2 linked regions of the Luteolibacter sp. LG18 genome follow. Each later gene encodes a partner of the first gene's protein in a complex. Links are inferred from orthologs where the notes say so. Each region holds a gene or a part of one and is shown on either strand. Other genes may lie near its edges. The genes, in order: rpsG and tig.

What was found.
Region 2: the proteins of rpsG (region 1) and tig are in contact, whole or in part, in a crystal structure (PDB 3GTY), measured with the Thermotoga maritima proteins. The link is inferred for Luteolibacter sp. LG18 from one-to-one orthologs. Residues at the interface, in WP_004081843.1 of Thermotoga maritima: Lys34, Lys52, Lys55, Glu59, Arg62, Gln63, Glu66, Asn67, Lys69, Val71, Arg95, Ala109, Lys110, Lys111, Gly112, Arg113, Pro114, Glu117, Glu121, Ile124, Ala125, Tyr127, Asn128, Asn129, Thr130, Gly131, Lys135, Asp139, Arg142, Met143; in WP_004081061.1 of Thermotoga maritima: Glu122, Val124, Val129, Leu130, Tyr133, Glu188, Gly259, Ile262, Tyr263, Glu266, Ser270, Glu273, Gln274, Glu277, Arg308, Gln311, Ile312, Ser315, Tyr316, Glu325, Arg329, Arg336, Leu363, Phe366, Trp367, Arg373, Leu377, Arg381, Leu384, Glu387.

What each region holds. Positions count from the first base shown.
Region 1 is NZ_AP024600.1:2,310,415-2,322,291, forward strand. What follows is about bases 8,697-11,443. They hold rpsG (30S ribosomal protein S7), read left to right. Parts: upstream 8,697-9,706; coding sequence 9,707-10,180; downstream 10,181-11,443. Other genes in these bases: rpsL (30S ribosomal protein S12), read left to right, coding at 9,256-9,666; fusA (elongation factor G), read left to right, coding at 10,238-11,443. Outside these bases: llg_RS09665 (glycosyltransferase), read right to left, coding at 1-761; llg_RS09670 (ExeM/NucH family extracellular endonuclease), read left to right, coding at 852-4,070; llg_RS09675 (hypothetical protein), read right to left, coding at 4,181-4,855; llg_RS09680 (hypothetical protein), read right to left, coding at 4,870-8,232; more of fusA, read left to right, coding at 11,444-11,877.
Region 2 is NZ_AP024600.1:4,922,255-4,934,315, forward strand. What follows is about bases 9,131-12,061. They hold tig (trigger factor), read left to right. Parts: upstream 9,131-9,897; coding sequence 9,898-11,226; downstream 11,227-12,061. Other genes in these bases: llg_RS19695 (hypothetical protein), read right to left, coding at 9,131-9,518; llg_RS19705 (ATP-dependent Clp protease proteolytic subunit), read left to right, coding at 11,422-12,061. In the rest of the region: llg_RS19635 (hypothetical protein), read right to left, coding at 1-80; llg_RS19640 (DUF58 domain-containing protein), read right to left, coding at 122-979; llg_RS19645 (MoxR family ATPase), read right to left, coding at 991-1,962; llg_RS19650 (TlpA disulfide reductase family protein), read right to left, coding at 2,018-3,043; llg_RS19660 (hypothetical protein), read left to right, coding at 3,817-4,251; llg_RS19665 (MarR family transcriptional regulator), read left to right, coding at 4,430-4,891; llg_RS19670 (laccase domain-containing protein), read left to right, coding at 5,036-5,638; ispE (4-(cytidine 5'-diphospho)-2-C-methyl-D-erythritol kinase), read left to right, coding at 5,635-6,480; llg_RS19680 (alpha/beta hydrolase), read left to right, coding at 6,574-7,506; llg_RS19685 (SGNH/GDSL hydrolase family protein), read left to right, coding at 7,544-8,308; llg_RS19690 (SRPBCC family protein), read right to left, coding at 8,511-8,969; more of llg_RS19695, read right to left, coding at 9,036-9,130. UniProt on the Bacillus subtilis protein: Involved in protein export. Acts as a chaperone by maintaining the newly synthesized protein in an open conformation. Functions as a peptidyl-prolyl cis-trans isomerase.

The sequences.
Region 1 (11,877 bases):
TTCGAGCGGCGGATGATCTGCTCCTTTTCCCAACCGAAGATCCCGGGGCGGTCGAGGCAACCGTAGATGCCGCTCTTGAGATCGGGTAGGCGGTGTTCCAGCTCCTGGAGCAGGGCACGGCGCGCGGGTTCGCCCTTGTCGCGGCCGAAGAACAGGAAGTCGTGCTGGTAATCGGCCTCCGGGGTTTCGAAGGCGCGGTGGCACTCGATGCCCAGGTCCACCGCCGTCGGAATGAAGGCGGCGGGGCAGTTGGGGCGGGCGAGTTCCTCCAGCAGCGCGCCGCCGGTGGAGCAGAAGAGGGCGTCGAGCACGTGCAGGCGCTCGCGCAGGTGCTCGGTCGCTTTTTCGTCCCACAGCGGGTCCACGTACCACAGGCCGATGCGGATATCGGGCAGGATGCGGCGGATCTCGGTGAGGGTTTCGGCGGTGATGTATTGAGCGTGCCCGAGGACGAGGAGATCCGGGTGGACGTTGCGGCAGGTGTCGATCAGCGCGCGGTTCGCGGGCTTCTTGCCGAGCGATTTCCCGCCGAAGGGCGAGAGCATGCGGGCGCGGTCGTTGATCGAAAACGGGTAGACGAAGTGCCCCAGCCGGACGAGGCCGTGGTGGATTTTCTGATCCTGGTTCCAGAGATGGGCGCCATCCTTGTCGAACTGGAGGTTGGCGGCGTGGACGATGCGCATGCGGCCCGCAGCTTCGGGTGCGGGGCGGCGGTGGTCAATGCCGCAGGGCACCGTGCCAGCGGATGGCGAATCCTTCACATGACGATAGTGGCACAGCGCGCGGCCTGCGGCCCCCGGTCCAGCCGCTAGGGAAGATGGTGACTGCGCATTTCAAAGCCTGCCCAAGCGATGAATCCTCCTCCTTCCTCCCTCCGCGGTGATCGATCCCGCGCCTCCCTCCTCCTGGCCCTGGCCGCATCCGCCGGGATGCTGCTGCCCGGCCTGGTCCACGCCCAGGTGTCCTACGCCGGGGGCACCTACAGCCAGAACTTCGACACGTTGCCGTCCACCGGCACGTTCACGTTCTCCGGTGCCGGTCCGTTCGCGTTGAACGCCGCGCCGGTGAGCGCCTCCGGCCTGAGCGGCTGGAGCTTCGCCAAGACCGCCGGAACCGGTGCGAACGCCCTGTTCAATGTCGGCACCGGCTCCAGCAACAGCGGTGCAGTGTATTCCTTCGGCTCGGCCGCGGGCGACCGCGCGCTCGGCACGCTGCTCAGCGGTGCCGTGGAATCCACCATCGGCGTGGTGCTGGTGAACAACACCGGTGCGACCATCACCTCCTTTGACATCGCCTACACCGGTGAGCAATGGCGGCAGGGCGGCAGCTCGGGCAACTTCGACAAACTGAAGTTCGAATACGCCGTCGGTGGTACCTCGGTGGTGTCCGGCACTTTCGTTCCCGCGACCGCGCTCGATTTCACCGGCCCGATCGCCACCGCCACCGGCGGGGCCCTCGATGGCAATGCCGCCGCGAACCGTGCCGCGGTGTCCGGAACCATCACCGGCCTCAATTGGGCCGCCGGGCAGACGCTCGTGATCCGTTGGACCGATCTCAACATCAGCGGTTCGGACTGCGGTCTCGCCGTGGATGACTTCAGCTTCACCGCGGGCACCGGCCCGGTGACCCCGGCGGTGGCCTCCACCGTGCCTGCCACCGGAGCGACCGCGGTCAGCATTTCCTCGCCGCTCACCGTGACCTTCAATACCGCGGTCACAGTGTCGAACGGCGGCTTCACCTTGACCGGCTCCACCAGTGGCACGCTCGCGGCGACGGTGAGCGGTGGTCCGACGACCTTCACCCTCACGCCGGCGTCCTCGCTGCCCTATAGCGAAACGATCACGCTCGGGGTGCTGGCCACCGCGGTCGCCGACCAGTCCACCGGCACGCTGCATCCGGCGGCCGACGCCACCGTGAGTTTCACCACCGAGAACGCTCCGGGGGCGGCCACGCCGATCCACACGGTGCAGGGCAATGGTGCCGCCAGTCCGTTGGTGGGCCAGCCGGTGGTCGTCGCCGGGATCGTGACGGGCTTCTATTTGAACAGCGATGGCTCCCGCGCCGGGTTCTACGTGCAAGCGGCGGATGCCGATGCCGACGCGGATCCGAACACGTCCGAGGGGGTGTATGTCTATGCGAACGGTTCGTCCGCCGTGACGACCGTGCTGGGGACCCTCGCCATCGGGGACACGATCAGCGTTTCCGGCACGGTGCGTGAGTTCAGCACGCTCACCGAGCTGGATACCCTCACCGCGCTCTCCAAGACCGGCACCGCTCCGCTGCCCACGGCGGCGGCGGTGACCCTGCCCTTCGCCAGCGCCACCGCCTTGGAGAAGCTCGAAGGCATGCGGGTGACGCTGCCGCAGACGCTCTCCGTGACGAACAACTACTACCTCGGCCGTTACGGCGAGTTCGACGTCTCCTCCGGCGGCGTGCTCCAGCAGCCGACCAACGTGGTGGCTCCGGGCGCGCCCGCGCTGGCCAAGCAGGCGGCGAACAACCTGAACCTGCTCACCGTGGACGATGGTTCCGCGAAGGAGGATCCGGACACCACGCCGTATCTCTTCGGCGGTGGCACGCCGGTGCAGAACACGCTGCGCACCGGCGACACGGTGGCCGGACTTACCGGGGTGATCACCTACCTCTCCGCGACGTCCTACCTGCTGGAACCCACCGTGGTCCCGGTGTTCACCCGCGCCAATCCGCGCCTCGGCCCACCGTCGGTCGGTGGCTCGCTGAAGATCGTCGGCGCGAACGTGCTGAACTTCTTCAATGGCGATGGCGCGGGCGGTGGTTTCCCGACCTCCCGCGGTGCCACCACGGCCGCCGAGCTGGTCCGCCAGCGCAAGCACATCGTCGCCTCGCTGCTCCAGATCAATGCCGATATCTACGGCCTCACCGAGATGGAGAACGACGGTTTCGGTTCCGCCAGCGCGGTGCAGGACATGGTGAATGCCCTCAATGCCGCGGCCCCGTCCGGTACCGTGTATGCCTTCTCGAATCCCGGTGTCTCGCCGATCGGCACGGATGAGATCACCTGCGCCTTCATCTACAAGACGAACACCGTGGCTCCGGTGGGCGCGGCGGTGGTGAATACGGCAGCGATTTTCAACCGCCCGCCGCTTGCCCAGACGTTCCGCCAGATCTCGACCGGCGAGAAACTCACCGTCTGCGTGAACCACTTCAAATCGAAGGGTAGCCCGCCGACCAGCGGCGTGGACACCGACCAGGGCGACGGCCAGAGCGCCTGGAACAACCGCCGCACCCAGCAGGCGACCACCCTCGCGAGCTGGTTGGCGACGAATCCGACCGGCGACGCCGATCCGGACATCCTGATCGTGGGCGATCTGAACGCCTATGCGAAGGAAGACCCGATCACCGCGCTGAAGAACGCCGGCTACACGAACCAGATCGAACGTTTCGAGGGCGAGGGCGGCTACTCCTACCAGTTCGACGCGCAGTTCGGCCACCTCGACCACGCGCTCGCCAGCCCAGGCCTGCACACCCAGATCACCGGTGCCCAGTCCTGGCACAACAACGCCGACGAGCCGGTGTTCCTCGACTACAACACCGAATACAAATCCGCCTTCGCGCAGACGGTGAACGACGGCGACACCCCGTGGCGTGCCTCGGACCACGACCCGGTGGTGATCGGCGTGAGCCTCGGTGGCTTCGGCCACTGGATCGCGGGTTATCCGCAGGTAGGTGGCCTGACGGGTTTCCGCGATGACTTCGACCACGATGGCATTCCGAACGCGCTGGAGAACTTCTTCGGCACCCATCCGGGCGTGGCCAACGGTGGATTGACCCTGGTGTCCTCCACCGGCACCGGTTGCACCTTTCGCCATCCGCGCGGAGGCTCGGTCGCGACCGATCTGAGCGGATCCTACGAGTGGTCCAGTAATTTGAGCGATTGGAAGGCCTCGGGCGCTTCCTTCGGCGGGGCCACGGTGGTGATCGGCGCGACCCCGGTGTCCGCGGACACGATGGAGGTGACGGCGAGCGTCACCGGCGGGAGTGTCCAGCAGTTGTTCCTCCGCGTGAAGGTTCAGGCGCCGGACGCGCAGTGATCCGCGGTTCATCCTCTTTCCAGACGAACGGGAGCGCCGCGGTCCGGCGCTCCCGTTTTTCGTTTTGGGGTAGCCACGCTCTTCCGAGCGCGGCTACGGGAGAATCTTCGTCACAGATTCGCCTGCGCCTTCTGGGTTTCCGGCGGTGGCACGAATTCGTCCACCGCGCGGTAATCCAAGCGGCCATTCGCGGGGTTTTTGAAGAAGAACACGTAGGCGCGGGAGTGGTCGTCGACCGGCCAGCGGGTGGTGCTGAGCACGCGGTTGCCAGTGTCCTGATGAATGCCGAAGCCGACGTCGTAGAACTTCTCGGCACGGGCGCCCTCAGGTTTGATGATCTGCCCCTTTTCGGCGGTGATGACGAACTTGGTGGTGCCGATGTAGCCCATGACCGTCTCGTCGCTATGGTTGTAGAAATAGACGTCGCCGGCCTTGAAACCGGTGCCGTCGGTGGGGATCACGATCGCCTGGTAGCCGCCCGCCTTTGCCGGGATGAGCAGGGACACGAAGGAATCTCCGGAATCGGGGAGCTGGATGTTCGCGATGGCCGCGTCCGGCTGCTTGCAGCGGAGCTGGAACGCGCGGCCGGGAACCTCGATGGGCTCGGAGAGGTGGTTCACGGTGAGATCGAAATCCACCGAACGTTTCTCGCCCGCGACCATCGCCACCTGGCCGGCGGCGGAGGGCGCTCGTTCGGCGAGGAAGCGGACGCGGGGATGGCCTTTCTCCTCGGCCGCGAGGCCGCAGGCGGAAAGAAGGAGCAGGAATAGGGCTGTACGATGCATGGTCAGGCTGGGGTTCAGACTTCGGACGGCAGCAGCCAGCGGAAGGACACGATCTGGTAACGGCGGCCGAAGAGCTGGTTGAGGGGGGAGAGCGAGGTGGTGGCGGTGGTGGATTTGTTGACCGGGTCCACCAGAGCGCTATCGCGGCTGACTTCGGCCTCGCACCAGGCGCGGGCGGTGACCTTGCCACTGCTGTCCACGGATTCGCCGTAGCCGCGGATCACGAAGGTATCCGAGCGGGCGGAGAGGTAGGGCGCGATCGGGGTGAGGATGTCGGCTTGCTTCACCACTCCGGGGATGCCGTATGCGGCCGGGCCGTTCTCCGCTTCCGGGAAGGCGTAGCCACGGCCGGTGGCCACCGCGGCGGCGCGCGAGCCGCTGTTGTAGGCCTTGTTGATCGAGACGTCGGCGGAATCCAGCGCGCTCTGGAGCGTGCCGGCCTTGGCGAGATCCTTGTCGCTGCCGGGACGGCGGTTGACGAAGTCGGCCAGCGACAGGAATGGGCCGCGCTTGCGGACCTCGATCACGATGGCGCGGGCGAGTTCATCGATTTCCTTGTCCTTGAGCACCCGGTGGCCGGTCCACTGCGGGGAGGAAACCACGGAGCCGAGATCATCGCCTTCGGCCACCACGTCTTCCGGATTCTGCAGACCGACGACAGGGGTGCCGTTGGCGTTGACGGCGGTGGCCGCACCGCTGGCGTCGCGCACGGCGACCTGCTGGTTGCGCAGGCCGGCGAGGAAGGTGCGCCAGGCCTCCACCGAGGTGGAGTTCACGTTGAACATGCCCTCCACGCGGATCGCGGAAGCGAACTCGGTGGCGGCCGCGGCGTTGGGCGTGTCACCGTCGAACCAGCGGCCGAGAAGGGCCTCGGGGGTTTCGCCGGTGTCGACGGGGGAGTAGAGATAGCGCGAGTTCGGCAGCGGGCGGATGCCCTTGAAGAACTGCTGGGTGACCTGGCGCTGGCCGATCTTCGCGGAGAACGAGTCGGCGGTCTGCGGCGCGGCGCTGGAGAGAAACCAGTCGTCCCACAGCGCCTTGTTCGCCAGATAGGAGTGGTCGGCGAGTGGCCGTGGGCCATCGAGTGAGGATTCGGTCTGATTCGATCCGATCACGGCGGGGGCGATCGAGTTGCCGATCGCGTGGCTGATCTGGGGCAGCAGGTAGGAGCCCTGCGAGAGCTGGGTGCCGCTCCAGGTGAAGCCATTGGCGAAGGCGTTTTGGAACGCGGCCAGCGAGGCGAGCGGTTCGCGCGGCACCGAGTGGGTGGTCACGAACGGGGTGCCGGACTGGGCGGTCACGCCGCCGCCGAAGTAGCTCTGGCCCGAGGGGGAGACCTCGAGGTTGCGGTTTCTCCACGAGTCGAGCGGCTCGACCCGGACCTCGAAGGGCAGGGTTTCCAGTTCGTCCGCGGACAGCGTCTGGAAATCGGAGCCAGCGCGGGGATTGTAGCGGGCCAGGAAGCGGCCCGGGCGGTCGGTGTCCTGTTCGGTCTTCGCAGTGAAGGAGAAGATCATCAGCGGTTCCTTGCGGCCGACCAGTTGCGAGGCGGTCAGCGGGCGGGTGGCGGAGGCCGGGACCTTGTCGAAGAACGGAAGGTTCTGGTTGGCGTACAGGCGGGCGCTGGGTTTGCCGCCCATGTTGTCGATCGACATCCCCGAGTTCAGGCCGAGGCTTTCGCCGCTGGCGGTGCGGTCCTCCTTGTAGAACGTATCGTTGGCAGTCAGGAACCAGGCTTGGGTGCCCATGCCCTGGTTGCCATTGGGCAGGACCTCGTATTTCAGCGTCTCGGTGGTATCGAGGTAGATGGCGGAGCTGCCGTTTTTCACCGGGATCGCCACGCCGCCGCCGAAGTTCCAGCCGGCTTTGGCCTGGATGGTGTTGAGGCCGGGATTGTAGGTCGTGGGGCTGGTGTTCGGGCCCTGTGAGAACATGACGACCTCGCCGGGGCGGAGCACGACGGGTTGGCTCTTGCCGATGACGAAGGTCAGGTAGTTCGCCGAGCCGCCCATCATGTTGGTCATGCTCAGCGTGAGGTCGCCGCTGGCGCGCTTCAGTTTGAAGTCATACGGGAGCTGCCAGAATTTCACCGAGTGGTAGGCCGGGGTGATGACCAGCGGCACGTCGAGCGGGTTCCAGTAGGTCACGATCGGATCGACCACCATGTAGAGCTGGACCTTTGCGGCTCCGGAGACCGTGGCCGGGATGCCGTAGAAGGAGAGGATGGTCTTCGTGCTGACGAAGGTCGGCTGCTTGTAGAGCGTGGAGGGATCGGCCTGGAGGGTGGCGAGATTGCCCGCGATCTGGAGGTAGGGGGTGTTGCTGCCGAGCGAGCCGCCGGTGGTGTAGGTGAAGCTGCCACCGGTTTTGAGCTGCTTGTAGAGGTTGTAGTAGAGCGAGAGTTCGCCTTGGTTGATGCCGTTGGCCCCGCCCGCGGTGTAGAGCGCGGTGTTCATCACCGTGCTCAGCGGCTGCTCGAGCTGCATCGAGAGGTCCTTGCGGAAACCACCGCTGCGGACGTTGGTCAGCAGGCCGGTGGAGCGCCCGGCGAGATCGTGGAACAGCGGTTTCGGGGCGTCCGGGGCGGAGGCGAGCAGCTCACCCTGTTTCCAGCCGGTGAGGTTTCGCACTTGGGTATTGGCGGCGGTGACGGTAGCGAACGGCTTTTCGCTGCCACCGGTGGTGGCCAGTTCCAGCGCGGTGCGCGGGGACGATTGCAGGCCTTGGCGGGTGGCGGCGAGATCCTTCGAGGTTCCCGGAGCGGGCGTGGCGAGCGGGGCTTTTACGCCTTGGTCGCCGACCCACCAGCCGAAGCGGGACGCTACCTTGCCTGAGGCCTGGCAATCGATCAGTGGGACTTCGACGAAGCCGGTGGCGGAAGCTCCGACGGTGCCTTTGCCGACGACCTCGACTTTCGAGCCGCCAGACGCCGACTTGGCGTAGGCCGGGTTGCGGGCGTCGGTTTCCGGAGCGGAGACCAGCCAGCGCTGAAACTCGGGGGTGGGGCGGTTGGCGGCGGTATCCGTCCACGATTTGTAGACGCCGGTCCAGTGGCTGCGGGTCGGTTGGGCCGCGGTGGCCTTGCCATCCGAGGAGGCCGCGAGCTGGTCGGCGGCGATGGTGATGCGCTGGTCGGGACCGGTTTGTTTCTGAAGCTCACCGATGGCGAGTTGCAGCGCCAGCCGCGCGTTGGCGCGGGCGATCGCCTGGTTGGCCTGGGATTGGGAACTCCGCAGAGTGATGGAGGACAAGGACAGCAGGCCGATGGCGAGCGTGGACAGCAGCACCATCATCAACAGGGTCACAAGCAGGCTGAAGCCGCGCCGAAGCCGACGGCGAGCCCAGCGGGAAAACACAAACGAACTCGGGCTTTTCATAATTCTAGGTCTAACGGATGGAACGGAAACTCGAATGTATGGCCTTTGTGCCTCAAAAGATTCTTATTGCGTGCAATGGGGTCGGTCGCATGAAAGAGGCTTCGAGGAAGCGGGGTATCAGACCCCGGGGGAAGGCCGGTCCGCTTGCCGACGGGGCAAGCAGGAGGGAGAAGGTGACGGGTAACGGTTCATGCAATGGCCCCCATCATGCGCCCGTTTGCGACATCCCGGCAGTCGGGTGTTCTGCCGACACGCCAAAATTCCCCCGCCAATTGCCAAGTGGGTGGGGAAAACCATCGTCCTGATCGCTGATGGGAGATGGCCTGTCGATGGGCCGGAATGATCCGTCCTCAGCCTTCTTTCCGGTGTCCGGATCGCGGCAGGCGTGGCGGACGCCGTCCTTTGGATTGGTGCTTTGCCTGCTTCGACCGCACGCCGCTGCGGGTGGAGCCGGGTTGCGGGGCATGGCCCGGCTGGTTGCCGCATCGTATGATATAGCGGTCTGGATCCCGATCCGGAGGTGGTGGGAGGCGCGAGTGGTGCCTCACCGGGGATGCCCGCGATCCGGCGGGGCTTCCGTCCCGGATGGGGGAGTGGCGGTGGAATGGCCGATTTCAGGAAAAGAAGTCCGGAAGGCGGGGAGGGTATTTTCGAACTTCCGGAGGCCCCAGATCCGGCAATTTTTTAAGGGCAAGGTGGAAAAATGCGGCCGAATCGGGGTGTTCAAGGGCCGAATCGGGGCCCCCTTGCCGATTCATTTCATTCATTTGCAGAAAGTTGCGTGGTTGGTGTGGGGGTGTGCGATGAAGTGCAAATAATTTCAAAATAGGGCTTGTCAGATTCCGGCGGATCACTAGATTCGCCGCCCCGCATTGCGACCTGAGCGCCTCAAAACGACAGCTCGCCTACATGGGATCAATTTTATCGGGTGCAGCTCCGGATAACAGGCTCCTGCGAGGATTCTCGCCGGCGCTCTGGTTTGCACTCGAAGCACGATGCAAATCCAGAACCACGCAGGATAACATGCCGACCATCAATCAGCTCGTTCGCAAAGGGCGCCTCACTCCGGCTGAAAAGTCGAAGTCGCCAGCTTTGGTGAACTGCCCTCAGCGCCGCGGTGTCTGCCTTCAGGTGATGACCCGCACGCCGAAGAAGCCGAACTCCGCGCTTCGTAAAGTGGCCAAGGTTCGCCTGACGAACGGCTACGAAGTCATCGCCTACATCGGTGGTGAAGGGCACAACCTCCAGGAGCACTCCATCGTCCTCGTCCGCGGTGGACGTGTGAAGGACCTTCCGGGTGTCCGCTACCACATCGTTCGTGGTTCCCTCGATACCCTCGGTGTCGACAAGCGCCGTCAGTCCCGTTCCAAGTACGGTGCCAAGCGTCCGAAGCCGGGCCAGGCCGCCGCTCCTGCCAAGGGCAAGAAGAAGTAAGCCTTCTTTCATCCGACTTTAACACCAACCACTTCCCGCCATGCCCCGCCGCAAGCGAGTTTTCACCAAGCCGGACCGTAGCGATCCGCGTTACGCCAGCCCCCTCGTCGGTCACCTCATCAGCAAGGTCATGCACGACGGCAAGCGCTCGCTTGCCCAGCGCATCGTCTACGCCGCGATCGACAAGGCCAACGAGGGTGTCGACACCGTCGACCCGCTCGAAGTCATCACCCGCGCGATCGAGAACGCCAAGCCGCGCGTCGAAGTGAAGTCCCGCCGCGTCGGTGGTGCCACCTACCAGGTGCCGCTCGAAGTTGCCGCCGACCGTTCCGAGTCGCTGGCGATGCGCTGGATCTGCACCTACGCCCGCAATCGCAAGGGCACCCCGATGCACGTCGCTCTCGCCAACGAGATCAAGGACGCCGCCAACAACCAGGGCAACGCCGTTCGCAAGCGCGACGACGTCCACAAGATGGCCCAGGCCAACCGCGCCTTCGCCCACTTCCGCTGGTAATCACAGCTTCGCAGACGCTCCAGGAAACTCCAACGCCCGCCGGTCTCCGGCAAGACGATGTCCGCCAACCCCAACAGTCCAAACCGCCAGTATACGCTGGAGCGCACCCGAAACATCGGGATTGCCGCTCACATCGATGCTGGCAAGACGACGTTGACGGAGCGGATCTTGTTCTACACGGGCATGATCCACAAGATCGGTGAGGTGCACGATGGTGCCGCCACCACCGACTGGATGGAGCAGGAGCGCGAGCGCGGCATCACCATCACCTCCGCCGCTGTCACCACCGAATGGTGGCAGCGCAACGAGGACGGTGTGATCAAGCTCTTCCCTGAGCTCAAGCAGCGCATCAACATCATCGACACCCCCGGCCACGTGGACTTCACGGCCGAGGTGGAGCGCTCGCTCCGCGTGCTCGATGGCGCGATCGTCGTGTTCTGCGGCGTCGCGGGCGTCCAGCCCCAGACCGAAACCGTCTGGCGCCAGGCCACCAAGTATCACGTTCCGCGGATCGTGTTCGTCAACAAGATGGACCGCACCGGCGCGAACTTCCAGAACGTCTTCAACGAGGTGAAGGAGAAGCTCGGTGCCCACGCGGCCCGCATCCTGATCCCGATCGGTGCCGAGGATCACCTCGTCGGCCAGATCGACGTCGTGAACCAGAAGGCCATCTTCTATTCCGACAACGATAAGTTCGGCTCCACCTACGAGGTGCGCGATCTTGACGACGACCAGAAGGTCGTCGCCGAAGAGGCTTACGCGGAACTTGTCAACGCCGTCGCCGATGTGGACGACGAGCTCGGTGAGAAGATCCTCATGGAGGAAGCCTTCACCAAGGCCGACCTCAAGGCTGCCATCCGCCGCGCCACGATCGCCAACAAGCTGATCCCGGTCGCAGGTGGTTCCGCTTTCAAGAACAAGGGCGTCCAGTATCTCCTCGATGCCGTTGTCGACTACCTCCCGAGCCCGCTCGACCTGCCGCCGGCGGTCGGCATGGATCCGGACGACCACGATCGCCACATCGAGGTCATCACCTCCGACAACGAGAAGTTCGTTTCGCTCGCTTTCAAGCTCTGGGCGGACAAGTTCGTCGGAAAGCTCGTTTTCTTCCGCGTCTATTCCGGCTCGATCAAGAAGGGCGACACGGTTTACAACCCGCGCACCCGTCGCTCCGAGCGTGTCGGCCGCTTGATCCGCATCCAGTCCAACGAGCACAAGGACGTGGATGTCTGTTACTCCGGTGACATCGCCGCCATGGTCGGCATCAAGAACGTCACCACCGGCGACACTCTCGCCGCCGAAGACCACGACGTGGTCCTCGAACCCCCCACTTTCCCGGAACCGGTCATCTCGATGGCCGTCGAACCGAAAACCAAGGCCGACCAGGAGAAGCTGGCGCTTGCCTTGGGCCGCCTCTCCGAAGAAGACCCGACTTTCATGGTCAAGACGGACGAGGAGACCGGCCAGACCATCATCGCCGGTATGGGCGAACTCCACCTGGAGATCATCGTGGACCGCCTGAAGCGCGAGTTCAAGGTGGAGGCCAACACCGGTGCCCCGCAGATCGCTTACCGCGAGACCATCACCAAGGGTGCCCTGGGTGACGGCAAGCTCGTCAAGCAGTCCGGTGGCCGCGGCCAATACGGCCACGTGCGCATCGAGATGCGCCCGAACGAAAAGGGCAAGGGCCTCACGAT
Region 2 (12,061 bases), 2.6 Mb from region 1 along the record:
TCGAGCGTGACCGCGTAGTCCCGCTCCAAGCCAATGTCGCCCGGCTTCGGAACCGCTGCCGCAAACTGGGCCGACGCCATGGCGCAGGCCGCCACGCGAATGAATCCAAGGGAGCGCGATCTCATCCGTTCCTCCTCGAGTTCGTGCGGTTCTTCAGGAAATGCCGCAGCCGCGCCACGATCGGTTCGTCAGTCGGCAGCTTCAGATAATCCACTCCGGCGCGGGCCAACGGACCGGCCGTGTCCTCCGTGAGGAATCGCGTGCCACCCCGGGCCACGAATTCCTTCCCGGACTCCGCCTCCAGGCCCCGCAGGATTCCGGCGCGAAGCGCCCCGCGTTCCGCCGGGTCCTCCAGATGCAGCACCGCGCAATCGTGGTCCTGCGCCATCAGCTTGATCGCGGGCAGCGCGTCCGGATCGTGAAGGTCGCTGATCACCACGAACAGGCAGCGCTGTTCCACCCGCGGGATGAGTTCCCGAACCCGCTTGCCGAGCGTCGTGCCCTCGCTGAAATGCAGGTGCCGGAGTTGGTGCAGCCATTGCAGGATGATGCCGCGGGAAAGCGCCGGTGTGTGGTGCAGCGCGCGCTCCCCCACTCCCATCAGGCCCACCGGGTTCATGTGCTCCACCGCCGCCAGCGCCAGCCCGCCGGCGATCTGCACCGCCCACGCGTACTTGCTCATCTTCAGCGAGCTGATCGACATCGAGGCCGAGGTGTCCACCAGCAGATACACGGGCATCTGCTTCGGGGCCTCGTATTCCTTCACGTGAAAACGCCCGGTGCGGCCGGTCGTCCGCCAGTCGATGAACTTCACCGGATCTCCCGGCTGATAGAGGCGCGATTGCACGTACTCGATGCCCGAGCCGAGGAAAGGCGAGCTTTCCTGGCCATAGGCGAGCGCGTTGGCGAGCCGCTTCACGGCCACCTCGAACTGCCGCGCGTCGAGATGGTCGGAGGGCAGGGTCCCGGAGGGTTTCATCGGGCGCGGGATCAGCCGAGTTGGTGAAGCAGCTCCTCGAGCACCTGTCCCGGCTTCCGGCCTTCCGCCAGCGCCTCGTAGCTGAGGCGAATGCGGTGGAGAATGACGTCCTCCGCCAGTTCGAAAAGATCCTCCGGCACCACGTAGTCACGCTGGTTCACGAACGCCCGGGCCCGCGCGGCCTGCACGATGGAAAGACTGGCGCGCGTCGAGCATCCCATCTCGATCGAGGGATGCGTGCGGGTCAGGCGGATGAGCTCCACGCAGTGCTTCATGAACACCTCGCTGACATGCACCGCCTGCACATCGGACATCGCGGAAATCAGATCCTCCAGGCGGCACACCGGCTCGGCGTTGATCATGTCGAACGCACTCTTCGGCATCGCGCCGCCGTCGACCTTCTTCAGGCCCATCTTCAACTGGCGGCGCAGCACTTCCTCCTCCTGCTCGGCGGTGGGATAGTCGATGCGGTGGCACAACATGAAGCGGTCGAGCTGCGCTTCCGGAAGCTCGAACGTGCCCGCCTGCTCGATCGGGTTCTGGGTGGCGATCACCAGGAACGGCATCGGCAGCGGATGGGTCGCGTTGCCGATCGTGACCTTGCGCTCCTGCATCGCCTCCAGCAGCGCGCTCTGCACCTTCGGCGCCGCGCGGTTGATTTCATCCGCCAGCAGCAGGTTCGTGAACACCGGACCCTGGTGGGTGCGGAAACGGCCGGTCGCCTGGTCAAGCAACTCCGAACCGATGATGTCGGACGGCAGCATGTCGATCGTGAACTGCACGCGGCTGAACTGGAGGTCGATCGCCTTCGCCACCGAGTTGACCAGCAGGGTCTTCGCCGTGCCGGGAACGCCCAGCAACAGCAGGTGGCCGCCGGTGAGCAACGCGATCATCATGCGTTCGACGACGACGTCCTGGCCGACGACGACTTCACTGACGCGCTCGCGCACGGCCTGGACGAAATGGGTTCGGGTATCAATCATGGAGGATGCTGGAACGAATGGGAAAAGAAAATGGTGAGGTTCTGGAGGGAGGACCTCAGGGCTTGAGGTTCGGAGCGGTCGGGGCGGCTTGCTTGGCCTTGGCCTGAAGTTCCGCCGCGCGGTCCTTGTCGCCATTGAGCTCCGCGATGCGCGCCAGCGTCGTCAACGCGACAGCCTGCGCAGGACCCGCGGCCGCTGTCAGCGGGGTCGCGATCTTTTCCGCCGCGCTCCGCAACGGTGCACCCGCGTCCGGCTGCGCCACCAAGTGGGCCGCGATGGACACCAGCACCTCGGGTTGCTTCGCGTAGTCCTCGCAGAGGATCTTGCCGAGTTCGAGCGCGTCGCCCGGCTGCTTCTTCGCCAGCAGCAGGTCCAGCTCCGCCAGGCCACCGATGTAACCGAATTTCCCGGTGAGCGATTCCTGGAGCTGCGCGATGGTCGCCTCGGCCTCGTCCAGCTTGCCCGCGCGGATCTCGGTCTGGGCGCGCGCCGCCAGTTCAGCGGCCTTCGCGCTCGGTGCCGTCGCTTCCGCCGTCGGCTGGTCGCCGGAGGAGGACTTGATGGAGGCCTCCGCCAGCAGTCCCTCGATCAACGATTCCTTCAGCTCCATCGGATGGCCGATGTAGGCGAGCGCGCCCTTCTTGTTCACCACGAACGCGCAGGGGATGCCGTTCTGGCCCGCCGCGGTGAGCCAGTGCTTCGCCATCCAGCCACCTTCGCTCTTGTTGTCGTCCACCGTCACGCGGTAGCTCATTTTCCCGGCCATCTTTTTGACGAACTCGGAAACCTTCGCCGAGTCCTCGCCGAGGTTCTGCCCGATGACCACCAGGCCCTTGTCCTTGTATTTCTTCTGCAGCTCGTCGACGTGCGGGATCGAGGCAATGCACGGCCCGCACCAGGTGGCCCAGAACTCGACGATGTAGACCTTGTCCCCCTCGAACTCCTTCACTTCCTCGCCTTGTGCCCACGCGCTCACCTGGATCTTCGGCGCCGGATCTCCGGTTTTCAGGACAGCGTGGGCCGCAGGCGCGGACCAGACGTACGCAGCCACCGCGGGCAAGCAGAAGAGCCAGGACTTCATCGGGTTTGGGATCGGGTTTCAGTGTTCGGAAACGTTCCTGCCAGCGGGCGCGTTTCGAGAATGTGCGATCCAAAACGCCGCAAAACCCGGAATCCATCTCTAAATTGTTGGAATATAGAACCACTCAACTCACTAGGGATTCCTTACTCCTCATGACGGGATCGGAGCAGATGCGGACAATCATTGGGACGTCCCCACCGTTCTGATCGACCAGCCCCAATCCCTCGATGTCATCGGAGCGAACCAGTGGCTCCTCCACCCGAAAATAATCGTGCCAGGATCGGGCTGCTCAAACCCACCTTCCCCTCATCAGCCCATCCAACTCGCCACAAAAAAGCCGACCTTAAATAGGTCGGCCTGAATGGCGGAGCGGGAGGGATTGCCGCCGCTTCGCTCCGGCCCTGTCACCTTGCATGCTTCGCATGAGCCTTGGCACGCCGTTGCCAACGGCTACCGCGGTCGAACCCTCAAGAAGCCTCGCGGCGCTCGGCAAGGGTTCTCGCCCCTCCCTCCGCCAACAGGTCACGCGGATCACAGACACAAAAAAGCCGACCTTGATGAGGTCGGCCTGAATGGCGGAGCGGGAGGGATTCGAACCCTCGGTAAGGTTTCCCCTACGCCTCTTTAGCAAAGAGGTACTTTCGACCGCTCAGCCACCGCTCCGTGTTGCTTGCGCGGGAGCGTTGAACCACAGGTGACGGAGATCGTCAACATCCTCGCGCAGAAAATTCATCGGCTTGCAGGAAAGTCCAGCCGCGAGCACCTTCAAGGCCATGAACCGGGCCACTGGAATCCTTCTCACCGTCCTCGTCACCGCCTCGCTGCCCGCCTGCTCCTTGTTCCATTCTGAAAAGCCCAAAAAGGAGGAGAAGCCGAAGGAGCCCGCCACCAAATTGGTCGGCCGGATATCTTCCATCTCCGGCGACAAGAAGTTCGTGCTGATCCAAAGCTACGGCCAATGGGAGGTCCCCACCGGAGCGATCCTGACCACCCGGGCCGGCGAAAACCGGGTCTCGAACCTCCGCTGCAGCGGCGAGAAGCTCGGACAATTCGCCGCCGCTGACATTCAAGCAGGCCTGCCGGAGGTCGGGGATGGCGTCCTCTACACCCTTCCCATCGAGGAAGAGACGTCCAAACCGATCCCGGAACCGCCTTCGGATAAAAAGAAACCGGCGGAAAACATTCCCCCTCCCCCCTCCGCCCCCTGATTCCCCCCTTGCAGGACGAACCAAGCGGCGTAATTTCAAAAACTTGGACTCCCGATAATCAGGAAGTCTTAAATTTTCGCAGTTTGGAGTTGAATACTATTTGGCATTCCTGCTAGTTTTCCTCTCGCAAAGGCTGTGCTCCCTTACTTGTCCCGAAGCATGAACACTAAAACCAGCCATGAAACTGAGCACATCGAGCGCGTCGAGCGCGTCGGTTCAAGCCGATGCGGATCGTCTCGCTGACTTCGTCTTGTTTACGCAGCGTAGCTGCATTCTGAACCTGTCGTCCGAACTCAACAAAGGAAACGTGTCATTCCCCCAGTTCTTCCTTTTGACGTATCTTTCGAGCGAGGAATATCTGACCATGTCGGATATCGCGAAGAAGATGGGCCATTCGACCGCCGCGGCCACTGGCCTCGTCGATCGGCTGGAGAAGCTGGCCTATGTGGAACGTGTCCACGCTGCCGAAGATCGTCGTAAGATCATGGTGCGTATCACCGCCAAGGGCGCCGAGCTTGTCTCGAAAATGCGCAAGGAGATCGCCAGTGACCTCGCGGGAATCCTCGCCGGCATGGATGAGGACGAGGCGGAAGCCGTCGAACACACGAAGCGCGCCATCAAGGGCCGCGCCATCGCGTGAGCGTCGGACTCCGCTAACGAAACCCGCTTGGCGGATCCCTCGCGCCTCCGTTACGGTCGCTCCGTGACGGAGGCGCCCCCCTTTCTAGACCCTATCAATTCCCTGCCCGGTTTCCGGGCCACCTGGATCCCACGCATTCCCGGCGTGGTGGTGGAAGATGCGGACCGCGATGAAGCGATGCGTCGTCTGCGGCCACATCATGAAAACGCGGTGGCCGCCTTCGGTGGCACGGCGGAAAGCTGGTGGCGCGCCGAACAGGTGCACGGCACCGGCGTGGCCGTGGTGCCCGGAGCGGAAACGATTTCCGCGCCGGACGGTTTACCGGTGGTGCCCGGTGTCGATGGCCTGGTAACGAACACTCCCGGCACGGTCCTGGCCATTTACGTGGCGGACTGCGGGGCCATCTGGCTGGCGGACCAGCAGACCGGAGCCATCGGGATGCTGCATTCCGGCAAGAAGGGCACGGAGGGAAATATCTTCCAGACCGCCTTGGAGACCATGGCCCGCGAATTCGGCACCCGGCCGGAGGACGTCACCGCCGTGCTCGGCCCGTGCATCCGCCCGCCGCACTACGAAATCGATTTCGCCACCGAGATCGGACGCCAGGCGGAGCAGGCCGGGCTTGCCTCGTTCACCGACTGCCGCGAGAACACGGCCACCGATTTGGCCCGTCACTACAGCTACCGCATCGAGATGGGCAAGACGGGTCGCATGATGGCCCTCATCACCCGCGATTTCCCCGCATGATCCAAGTCTCCGCTCCCGCCAAACTCAACCTCTCGCTGCGCGTGGTGCGTCGGCGTGAGGACGGTTTCCACGAACTCGACACGCTCATGATCCGCCTGCCGGGATTGGCGGACACCCTGGAGTTCCGCGAGGCGGAGGCGTTCGCGTTCTCCTGCTCCGATCCCACGGTGCCGGGCGATGAATCGAACCTGGTGGTGAAGGCGATCCGTGCTTGGGAAGCCGCCGCCGGACGGAAGGCGGAATGCCACGCCCACCTTGAAAAGCACGTGCCGCACGGCGCGGGCCTCGGCGGTGGCAGCAGCGATGCCGCCAGCGCGCTGGCGGCGGTGAACGAGATGCACGGCACGCCATTGTCTTTGGAGCGCCTGATCGAGATCGCCGGCAGCTTCGGCTCCGACATTCCTTTCTTCCTGATGCCGGGCGCGGTGCGCTGCACCGGCCGCGGCGAGGTTCTGGAACCAGCCCCCTGCCCGCCCGCATTGCCGGTGCTGCTTTTGAAACCGGGTTTCGGGGTGGCCACGCCGGATGCGTACAAGCGATGGAAGGATTCGCAGCCGCTGCCGGGCGTCCGCTATGACGCTCAGGTCTTCTCGTGGGGCGAACTCGTGAATGATCTGGAACGACCGGTCTTCGAGAAGCACCGCTTCCTCGCCGAGGTGAAGGAATGGCTGCTCGATCGGCCGGAGGTGGCCGGGGCGCTGATGAGCGGTTCCGGCTCGACCATGCTTGCCGTGCTCCACGATCTGGCGTCAGCCGATACCGTGGCAGAAGCCGCGCGAGCCGAGCTCGACCCGGGATTGTGGTCGTGGGCGGGACTCACGGATGGCGGGGTTCCCGCGTAACGCGCACAGCGGCCTGCCAGACGATTCGTTTCCATATCCCGGAAAGGAATCTTGAAAATTGCATGGAATTTAAGACGTTGATAGCGACGAATCATGCCGAAATCCCACCTCCACCTCTTTCTAGCCTTGCTGGTCGCGATCATGACCCTGCCATTGTCCGCGGAAGAACCGTCCGCCGCGTGGTCGCCGGACTACTGGCAGAAGATGCCGAGCGACGAAATGCCCCTCTGGCCGAAGGGCGCTCCCGGAGCCAAGGGCAAAGAGCCACAGGACATCCCCACCCTCACCCCCTTCTTCGCGCCCCCCACGAACGCCACCGGGGCGGCGATGATCATTTGTCCGGGAGGCGCTTACGCGAAACTCACCCCGCATGAAGGGCTCTATTACGCGTTTTGGCTGAACGAGATGGGCATTTCGGCATTCGTCCTGAAATACCGCCTCGGCACCAATGGCTACCATCACCCGGCGATGATGAACGACGTCCAGCGCGCGATCCGCTACGTCCGGGCGAAGGCCCCGGAATGGAAACTCGATCCGAAGCGCATCGGAATCATCGGCTCTTCGGCGGGCGGGCATCTGGCCTCGACCGCGCTCACGCATTTCGATCCCGGTCAGGCGGGTGCCTCCGATCCCATCGAGCGGGTGAGCTCCCGACCCGACCTCGGCATCCTCTGCTATCCGGTGATCACGCTCGGACCGGCCACCCATGAGGACAGCCGGAAGAACCTGCTCGGTGAGCAACCGGACCCGGCGCTGGTCGATTCGCTCTCGAATGAAAAGCAGGTAACCAAGGACACCCCTCCCACGTTCATCTTCCACACCGAGGACGACACTATCGTGAAGGTCGAGAACTCGCGGCTCTTCGCCGCGGCCTTGAAGCAAAATGGCGTCCCCTTCGCCCTGCACCTCTACCCTTCCGGCCCCCACGGCATCGGACTCGGCAGCCGGCAGTGGGACCCGCAGCACCGCCATCCGTGGACCGGCGAGTGCGCGCTGTGGCTGAAGCAAATGGGTTTTGCCCGATGAGCGCGGCAACGCCAGCATCCTCCAATCGAACCATTCCATGCGTTCCCTGATTCCGTCCATCTCCCGGTCGATCCGAGCACTGGCTTTGCCGGTGCTTTTCCTGGGACTCCTGTCCGCGACCCATGCCGCCGAGGAACCGGTCCAGTCCCCCTTGCCCGTGAACTTTTTCAAAAACCTCCAGACGGCCAAGCGGGAGACCGTGGTGGTCTATGGCACCAGCCTGTCCCACACCGCCGCCTGGCCGCAGGCGTTGAAGGGCTACTTCGACCAGCGGTTTCCCGGCAAGGTCGAGGTGATCAACAGCGCGCAATCCGGACAGCAGTCGAACTGGGGCCTCGCCAACCTCCAGGAGCGGGTGCTTTCGAAGAAGCCCGACCTCGTCTTCATCGAGTTCTCGATGAACGACTCCGCCACCAAGCACCAGATCCCGGTCGAGCAGGCGGTGAAGAACCTCGACGCCATGGTGAAAGCCCTGCGCGAGCAGAACCCGCAGGTGGACATCGTGCTCCAGACCATGAACCCGGCGTGGGACTCACCCGCCGAGCCGCCGGAACGCGCGTCCGCCAAGGCCCGGCCGCATCTCGCGGATTACTACGAGAGTTATCGTGGCTACGCCCGGGAACACGGGCTGCCGCTGGTGGACCACTACCCGAACTGGCTGAAGCTCCAGCAGGAGCATGAAGAGCAATTCAAGAAGTGGATTCCCGATGGCACCCACCCAATCCCGGAAGCCAGCCTGGCGGTAACTTGGACGGCGATCGAGGCCCTTCTTGAGAAGGCGAGGAATGCGGCAGCGAAGTAGCACAAGTTTCCAACTTGCGGTAGGGAAGATCCACGAACACCTCCGCACATCCAGTCGCCCTGGTCGACGGAACCTCATAGTCCGATTGTTCCTGTACGAGAACGCGCGAGCGCTCCCACCCACAAGCAGGAATGCTTGTGCTACATTTGCTGCGCCGGAGCGGAAGAACCGCCCCGACTGCAAATGGGAAACCCGCGCTATTTCACATCTGATCCGGAATCTCCGGCTCGGTGAGCTTCGCAAGGAGTTCCAGCGATTCCTGCCAGCCCATGTAGCAGGCCTCCACCGGGATCATGCCGGGGATGCCTTCCTGGGTGATGTTCACCTCGGTCCCGCAGAACACCTCCCGCAGCTCGACGGTGGTGATCATCGTGCCGGGAAGATTGGGGTCCTCGAACTGGTCGTCGTAGCGGAGGCGTTCGTTCGGGACGAGCTCCAGGAACTTCCCGCCGAAGGCGTGGCTGCTGCCGGTATTGAAGTTCGTGAAGGACATCCGGTAGGTGCCGCCCACGGTGGCGTCCATGTGGTGGACCTTGCCGGTGAAGCCGTGCGGCGGCAGCCACTTGGCCATCGCATCGGGATCGAGGAAAGCGCGGTAGATGCGCTCGGGCTTGGAACGGAGGACGCGGTGGAGGCGGACGGTATTGGTGGTGGCACTCATGGTTGTTTCAAATGGGGTCGTTTCATCTAGACGACGAACGGCCCCGGCGCAGCAGGACATTTTCCGTCACATTTTTTTCCGGCCGAATTGCGTGCGGTTCCGCAGGTTGAATTCAAATTCATGGGGCCCATTTGAGAGTAGGAATCCATCCGCACTACAACTCTCAACCGTCACCTCACCGAGGAACTCCAGTCGAATGCCGCGAGTTTCAAAACGAACCTCCTCTCCTGAGATTTTGTCCACCAATAAGGGATGTCGCCCGCCGGTCATTCCTCCTTGTTCGATTACAACGATTGCCTTGAGCGCCGGCAGCTCAAGATAAGACTGTGAATCGAGAAGCGGAAACACCTTCCCACGGACATGCAGTAGGCGGGTGGATCCCGAGTGCACATTGAGATTCTTGAAAAATGCATCGTGGAGATTTTCCACCCAAGGTTCGTGATCACCGAAGTGACGCAGTCTGGGAAAATAGAGCACCCCGAAGAAAATCGCGGGAAGCGCCAGCCCCCACCCAACACCGCGAAGGCCCTTCACAAATTTCGATGCCATCGCTCCAATGCTCCGCAATTTTCCCGCCAAAGGAAGGCCTTAGTTCAGCTCCCGATCACAACGGAACAGTATCGAATGGCAGGACGCCTCTCAACCAACCGAACTGAGCGAGCCCGGCGATCAGGTGACAAACTCCGTTCAGATGGAGGGGTAACGGTCTTCACGCTCCTGGCCCTCTCTCTTTCGAGCTGCTGAATCATCAACTTCCGTTGACTAAGACGTTACCGTCCCGGTTTTGCCCCGGGAATCCTTGGATTCCGCCCCGCCGGGCTCCCAATCCCCACCGAATCGGGGCGGAATGGCGAATACCCGGTTTGACAAGCGGGCCGGAGCGGCCCTAGCTTCCCGCCCCCGGCCGTACCGTGCCGGTCCCGCCACCATGAACATTGTTGTCGAAAAGCAGCCCAAGTGCGTCGCCACCCTCCGCGTCGAGATTCCCGCCGAGCAGGTTTCCGGCGAGCGCGAGCGCATTGTCGCGGGTTACACCAAACAGGCCAAGCTGCCCGGTTTCCGCCCCGGCAAGGCCCCCCGCAAGGTCATCGAAAAGCGCTACGAGAAGGAAATCAGCGAGGAACTCCGCGACCGCCTGATGCAGGAAGGCTGCGATGAGGCGCTCCGCAAGGAGTCCCTGAAGGTGCTCGACTTCGGCGTGCCGGAGTCCACCGAATTCACCGCCGACGGCGGTTTCTCCTTCTCCACCCGCATTCTCCTCGCCCCGGAAATCACCCTTCCGGAGTACAAAGGCATCCCGGTGAAGGTCCCGGCCGTCGCCGTGCCGGATGAAGAACTCAACAAGCAGCTCGACGGCCTCCGCGAGCGTTTCGCCGATTTCAACACGCTGGAAGGCCGCGCCCTCCAGACCGGTGACTTCGCCGTGATCGACTACACCTCGACCACCGAAGGCAAGCCGCTCGAGGAATTCCTCGGCAAGCCGGCCGGTTACATCGGCGGCCGCGAGGGCTTCTGGGTCCGCATCAACGACGACTCCTTCCTCCCGGGCTTCGCCGCCCAGCTCGTCGGCCTGAACGCCGGCGACAGCAAGGAAGTGACCGTGACCATCCCGGCCGATTTCCCGCTCTCCGACCTGCGCGAGAAGGAAGTGGTCTTCGCGGTGACCGTGAAGGAGCTCAAGGAAGCCGTGCTTCCGGAGCTGGATGACGAACTCGCCGCCAAGCTCGCCCCGGGCAAGACGCTGGAAGAGATCAAGACGATCATCCGCGACAACATGGAGCGCGAGCGCCGCCGCCAGATCGACGACCTCAAGGTCAACCAGATCGTGGAGCACTTCAACACGCAGGTCGAATTCGACGTGCCGGAAGAACTCCTCGCCCAGGAGACCCAGAACCAGGCCGACGCCATGGTCCGCCAGGGCATCCAGTCCGGTCTCTCCCAGGAAGAAGTCGAAGCCCAGCAGACCGAGATCTTCGCGAACGCCGGCAGCCAGGCGAAGTCGAACATCAAGACCAACTTCATCCTCCAGGAAATCGCCCGCGCCGAGAACATCAGCGTGAGCGACCAGGAGCTGGTGAACCACCTGGTGGCGATCGCCAACTCCCGCAAGCAGGCTCCGAAGAAGTTCATCCGCGACCTGCAGCGCTCCGGCCGCCTCCCGGGCGTGCGCAACTCGATGCTCGTCGGCAAGGCGATCGACTTCGTGGTCGAAAACGCCAAGGTCGAGGAAACCAGCGAGCCGCTCGGCGAAGCCTGATTTTCCGGCCGCGGTGAACACCGCGATCGAGATTCCTTTTAAAAAAGCGCCGGGTGCATCCACCCGGCGCTTTTGTTTTGAAGAAGCCACCAAACTAGCCGCAAGGGGCCATTGACATTACAGACGGGCGCGCCAAGGTCGGGGAGAACGATGAACATTTCGCAGACGCCGAATTTTCCAAACGTCTCCCGCGCCATGGGTCCTCAAAACAGCTACTATGTCCCAGTCGTCGTCGAAAACGACGGCCGCGGTGAACGCTCCTTCGACATCTATTCCCGTCTTCTCAAGGACCGGATCATCTTCATCGGCACGCCGATCGACGATTTCGTGGCGAACTCCGTGATCGCCCAGCTCCTCTTCCTCCAAATGCAGGATCCGAAGAAGGACATCCACATCTACATCAACTCGCCGGGTGGCTCGGTGACCGCCGGTCTGGCGATGTACGACACGATGCAGTTCCTGACCTGCGACGTGAACACCTACTGCATCGGCATCGCCGCCTCGATGGGCTCGGTGCTGCTCACCGCGGGCACCAAGGGCAAGCGCTACTGCCTGCCGAACTCCCACGTGATGATCCACCAGGTCTCCGGCGGTGCCCAGGGCACGGCCTCCGACGTGGAGCGCACCATCGGCTTCATGTTCAACCTGAAGAAGCGCCTCAACGGCATTCTCGCCAAGCACACCGGCAAGTCGGTGGAGCAGATCGAGCGCGATTCCGACCGCGACAACTACATGAGCGCGGAAGAGTCCATGGCCTACGGTCTGGTCGACAAGGTGCTGGAAAGCCGCAAGCAACTCCCGGACGCGGTGCTTTCCGCGATCGACGAGAAGAAGG